2 linked regions of the Dyadobacter pollutisoli genome follow. The protein of the gene in region 1 interacts with the protein of each later gene in a pairwise test. Links are inferred from orthologs where the notes say so. Each region holds a gene or a part of one and is shown on either strand. Other genes may lie near its edges.

What was found. The genes of interacting proteins can lie anywhere in the genome.
Region 2: the proteins of ON006_RS24650 (region 1) and def interact in binary tests that used the Escherichia coli proteins (3 or more experiments, as listed by UniProt). The link is inferred for Dyadobacter pollutisoli from one-to-one orthologs.

What each region holds. Positions count from the first base shown.
Region 1 is NZ_CP112998.1:5,997,349-6,000,331, reverse strand. What follows is about bases 43-2,947. They hold ON006_RS24650 (aspartate-semialdehyde dehydrogenase), read right to left. Parts: upstream 2,048-2,947; coding sequence 1,037-2,047; downstream 43-1,036. Other genes in these bases: ON006_RS24645 (5-formyltetrahydrofolate cyclo-ligase), read right to left, coding at 2,243-2,821; ON006_RS24655 (NADH-quinone oxidoreductase subunit D), read left to right, coding at 43-980. Also shown: more of ON006_RS24655, read left to right, coding at 1-42.
Region 2 is NZ_CP112998.1:6,411,464-6,414,288, reverse strand. The notes cover bases 79-2,825. They hold def (peptide deformylase), read right to left. Parts: upstream 1,871-2,825; coding sequence 1,286-1,870; downstream 79-1,285. Other genes in these bases: recJ (single-stranded-DNA-specific exonuclease RecJ), read left to right, coding at 2,452-2,825; ruvX (Holliday junction resolvase RuvX), read right to left, coding at 1,919-2,332; ON006_RS26540 (amidohydrolase), read right to left, coding at 456-1,247; gatC (Asp-tRNA(Asn)/Glu-tRNA(Gln) amidotransferase subunit GatC), read left to right, coding at 127-414. UniProt on the Escherichia coli protein: Removes the formyl group from the N-terminal Met of newly synthesized proteins. Requires at least a dipeptide for an efficient rate of reaction. N-terminal L-methionine is a prerequisite for activity but the enzyme has broad specificity at other positions.

The DNA of each region.
Region 1 (2,983 bases):
CATTTAACCAGATCATACCCTATGTGGACCGTATGGATTATGTGGCGGCCATGAACTCTGAGCATGCTTATGTAATGGGCGTGGAACGAATGCTGGGTATCGAGAATGACATTCCAAAACGCATTGAATATATCAGGGTAGTGGTGGCAGAGCTGAACCGGCTGGCCTCTCACTTTGTCGCGCTCGGTACTTATGCTATGGATATTGGCGCTTATACGCCGTTTTTATGGATGATGCGGGATCGTGAGCAGATCTTGCGACTGCTGGAATGGACATGCGGGGCGAGAATGCTTTATAATTATGTCTGGATAGGAGGGTTATTTTACGATCTTCCTGTGGGTTTTGAAGAACGATGCCTGGAATTTGTTCAATATTTGAAGCCAAAACTGGTTGAATTGCAACAACTTGTAGTCGAAAACAAAATATTCATCCAGCGTACTGCCAATGTGGGCGTATTGCCGCTACCTGTTGCGATCAACTATGGCTGCACAGGGCCAATGCTCCGAGGCTCGGGTTTGCGTTATGATCTCCGAAAAGTTGACGGATATTCGGTCTATCCAGAGTTGGATTTTGAGGTACCGATTGGTGAAGGCAAAATGGGCACAGTTGGCGATTGCTGGGACCGTACCTGGGTCCGCGTGGTAGAATGCTGGGAATCAGTGAAAATGATCGAGCAAAGTTTGGTACAGCTTACCGGAGCTTTCAAGCGTACCCGTGATTTTGACCCACAAGCCATTGTTCCAAAGAAAATTCGTCCGAAGGCCATGGACTTTTATGTAAGAGCGGAAAATCCGAAAGGAGAACTTGGCTTTTACTTCCGCACCGATGGCCGGTCTGATATCCCGGTCCGCTGTAAAGCCCGCGCTTGCTCTTTTAATAACCTGTCCGTGATCGGAGAAATGTCAAAAGGATCGTTACTGGCGGATTTGGTAGCCATTATAGGCTCCATTGATGTGGTAATGGGCGAGGTAGACCGTTAAACAGAAAAGCCGCTTCAAAGCGGCTTTTCTGTTATATATCAAAAACATTGTCAGGCTTATGCCTCTTCGGCAACGCCTACCAGGTCATGTTTCGCAAGAAATTCAGCGATCTGAACGGTGTTGGTAGCAGCACCTTTACGCAGGTTATCAGCTACGATCCACAAATTCAATGTCTTAGGCTGAGATTCGTCGCGACGGATACGGCCTACAAATGTTTCATCCTTTCCATGTGCAGTCAATGGCATTGGATAAAGAGCATTCTTGGGGTCGTCCTGCAAGATCACACCTTCTGCTTCGCTCAAAATCTGACGAACTTCGTTCAGGTCAAATTCATTCTCGAACTCAATGTTAACTGCTTCTGAATGACCTCCGATGGTTGGGATACGAACCGTAGTAGCGGTAACAGCAATGCTGTCGTCGCCCATGATTTTCTTCGTTTCGTTGGTCATCTTCATTTCCTCTTTGGTGTAGCCGTTATCCAGGAACACATCAATGTGGGGCAGTACATTCAGGTCAATCTGGTGTGGATAAACTTTTCCTTTGCTATGGTCGCCAGCACGTTCTGAGAAAAGCTGATCAACCGCCGCCTTACCTGTTCCGGTTACAGATTGGTAAGTGGAAACAACCACACGTTTGATTTTATATTTTTTGTGCAAAGGATTCAAAACGACCACCATTTGAATGGTAGAGCAGTTTGGATTTGCAATGATTTTGTCTTCTCTGGTCAGTTCACCAGCATTGATTTCAGGTACAACCAGTTTTTTGGTAGGGTCCATTCTCCATGCCGACGAGTTATCGATCACCGTAATGCCAGCTTCTGCGAACCGTGGAGCAAGTTCCAATGAGGTACCGCCGCCTGCCGAGAATATGGCTATGTCAGGCTTAGCTGCAATCGCTTCCTCAAATCCGATCACCTTTATCTGTTTACCCTTGAATGTAATTTCCTTGCCAACAGATCTTTCAGATGCAACGGCTAATAATTCCGTCACCGGGAAATTACGCTCTTCGAGCACTTTGAGGATTTCGCCGCCCACCAAACCGGTAGCGCCTACTACTGCGATTTTCATTCTTGCATTGAGATTAAAAATGGATAAAATATAATTTACTCTGTGCCATATAGGATCTTACCTAAGGCGAAAAGTGCCGCAAAAATACGACGAAATTTAGAATGAATCATGATTTTCGTTTTTTAATGCATTTAAATTCAGCATCCAACAAGCAATTCCGACCGTTGGATCATGCCAATAAGGTGATCATAAAGCTTAGAACTGATACGTTTGACCCGGCGTAATGCAGTAATGCAGCGGCACATCATACGGATCGATATCTCCAATTTCATCCACCGGACCAAAATAGGAAAGACCGATTCTGATTGTATCAGGGCGACATTGAGCTAAAAAACGATCATAATAACCGCCCCCATAACCTACCCGATACCCTTTCAGATCGAATGCCAGCAATGGTACCAGCACGACGTCGATATTTTCAGGATAGATGATCTTAGAAGACTGGGGATCAGGCTCCGGGATTTTCCATTGGTTAGGAATCAGGATAGTTTGGGAATCAAGTAGGCAATGCTCCATTTCCCTCGTGCCGGGAATCACGTAGGGAACAGCGATGCTTACGTCCGGGAATGAAATGCGAAGTTGCGGGATGATTTTCCAGGTGTCAATTTCATTTTTACCGAGTTGCGGCAGGAAAATGTGAACCGTTTCAAAGGCCAGTAATTCGAGACTTTGCAGCAGGTTTTTTATGATGAGATCAGTTTTAATGGAAGCTTCTTCCTGCGTCAGACGGATTCTTTTCATCAGAAAATCCTTTCGCAATAAAGCTTTGTCCATCACTTATCTGTTTTGTGCCGGCTGGCAATATCGAAAATTAGACCAATGGTTCCAATTCCCGATGGTACGCTAACAAATGCGCAAGTATCTGAACCATCCTGCAAATGGATCAACAATGTTCTCCTTTTTTCGCCTTTTTACGCTATTGTTTGTACTTTCACG
Region 2 (2,825 bases), 410 kb from region 1 along the record:
TACCAGCAGGAGAAATCTGGTACCCCACCTACAATTTACCGCCCCGCCTGAAAACAGAATCGCAAAAATCAGGTAATTTTGAATTTCATTTACACCCAGGAGCTAACTTAACAAATTCTTAATACCATGAAAATCGATCATGACTCCCTCAAAAAAATCGCCCATCTAGCCCGGCTGGAGATCAAACCGGAAGAAGAGGCGGCCCTGTTGAAGAGCATGGACTCGGTGCTGACCTGGATGGACCAGTTGAATGAAATCGATACGGAAGGAGTTGAGCCACTCACCCACATTATGGACGAAGTGAACAACTGGCGAGAAGATGTAGCGGTGAATAATCTCGACAGAAAAGACGCGTTACACAACGCTCCGTCGAAAAACGACTCCTATATAATGGTACCTAAGGTAATTGAGTAAGTCTGGGACAAACTGTCTGGGACACATTGTCCCATGGTTCATCAAACTATTTCAAAACTGTCGGAATCGGAAAGTGCCGGGAAGCTTTGACGGTATTGATCAAGTTCTGTTTTTGAGAACCGGACGATTTTTTCTGTTTCGATGCTGCCCAGCATAGTCGCGGGTTCGCCAAGATAATCCAGCGCAACCGAATCGCCATGATAACTCAACCCATTCCCGTCCATTCCTACCCTGTTCACGCCTACCAGGTAACTTTGATTTTCGATGGCCCGGGCCATTAGCAATGTCTTCCAGGCATGGGCGCGCCGCGAAGGCCAGTTCGCCACATATATAAGAAGATCGTAGGGATCAGAGGCTGTGTTCCGGCTCCATACGGGGAACCGCAGATCATAGCAGATCAAAGGGCAAATTTTCCAGCCTTTCCATATACAGATCAACCTGGATTCTCCCGCTGTGTACGTCAGATGCTCCTCACCCATTGTAAAAAGATGCCGCTTGTCGTAAGATGCGCAGGTACCGTCCGGTTTGACGCAGAGCAGCCGGTTGTAAAATCTTCTACCTTCCTTCACTGTGAAACTGCCAATGAGTAATGACGACGTTTGAGCCGCCATTTGTTTCATCCATTTGGTAGTAGTAAGATTCATTGGCTCAGCCACCGAAATGTTCATCGTGAAACCGGTGTTGAACATTTCAGGCAACACGATCACGTCGACTTCCTCTGGTAAAGCTGCTATTTTTTCTTCGAGGGAGGACAGATTGGCCGTTGTGTCTTCCCAATAAAGATCAGTCTGGATCAATGCCAGTGATAATGTTTCTAAGTGACCTTCCGGCATGCTGAAGAATAGATTATTTTGTACCCTTATATATGTACCTATCTGCGATTTGGGAAACGCATACGGTAGTCAGCATCCACATTCCCCTTTGAAATATCGGTCAGCTTCTTTTTGATAAACTGTTTTTTCAAAGTAGGCAGATAGTCAACGAAAAGCTTGCCCAGCAAATGGTCGTACTCATGCTGAATAATGCGGGCGGCCATTCCCGAATACTCTTCCACATATTCATTCCATTCCGTATCCCGGTAGCGGATCCTTAGTTTTTCAGGACGGTATACGTCTCCTCTTATTCCGGGAATGCTCAGGCATCCTTCCTCAAACGCCCATTCCTCACCACTCTCTTCCAGGATCTCAGGATTAATGAATGTCTTTTTAAAATCAACAAGTGACAGATCCGGCTCGTCGTCCTCATCTTCGTCCTTCTCGCTGAAAGGTGTACCATCCACTACAAAAACCCTTATGTTCATTCCAATTTGCGGGGCAGCCAGACCAACGCCATTTGCAGAATGCATGGTTTCGAACATGTCCTCAGAAAGTTTTTTAAGATCCAGTTCACCTTTTTCGATAAATCGGGTCGGTTTTCTAAGAATGGGGTCGCCGTATGCTACTATGGGATAAATCATTGTAATAAAACTTTATTGATTCGTTTTGATAATTAGCTTTCAGTCAGGCTACCTTTTACTTTCCATATAAGACTGCAAAATAATGGTAGCACTGATCTTGTCGATATTGCCTTTTTCTCTTCTATCGCTCTTTTTGGATCCTGCCGCGATCATTGATTGCAAGGCCATTGACGATGTAAATCTTTCGTCATGGGTGTGGACTGGTGTATCAGGGAAGCCTTTTTTCAATTGCTTTATAAATGCCATCACTCTCGCTGCGTTGTCGCTTTCCGTATTGTCCAGCCTTTTAGGCATTCCAATAATAAATGCTTCAATTTCCTCACTGACAGCATATTTTTTCAAAAATTCCAGCAAGTCATGGCTCCGTACCGTTTCCAGCGCGGTGGCAATGATCTGCAATGGATCGGTAACCGCAATTCCGCTCCGTTTTGCTCCGTAATCAATCGCCAGAAGACGTGGCATTTATCTTAAAGTATGTTAATAATTTGTAAAGATAAGACCTTTCAATTAGCTTTTCCTGATTGCGTGGGCGGATAATAGATTTTGATGGGCGCATGACATAATCCGATTATATTTGTTTCATGATTGAAAAGCGCTGGATACACTACCCTGAATTTAATCCTGAACAACAACAAGTTGTCAGCGAGCTCACAGAATCCCTGAAAGTGAGCCCCTCGCTTGCAACGCTTCTGGTACAGCGTGGTATACTCGATTTTGATCAATCCAAACAATTCTTTCGCCCCGATCTTACCTTACTGCACGACCCATTTCTGATGAAGGATATGGATCTTGCCGTCGAGAGGCTGGCCAGGGCGATAGCATCCGGAGAAAAGATCCTTGTTTACGGTGACTATGATGTGGATGGTACTACCTCGGTGGCATTATTCTACGGATTTCTCAAAAAAACATATCCTAACCTCGATTATTATATCCCCGACCGCTACGAGGAAGGCTA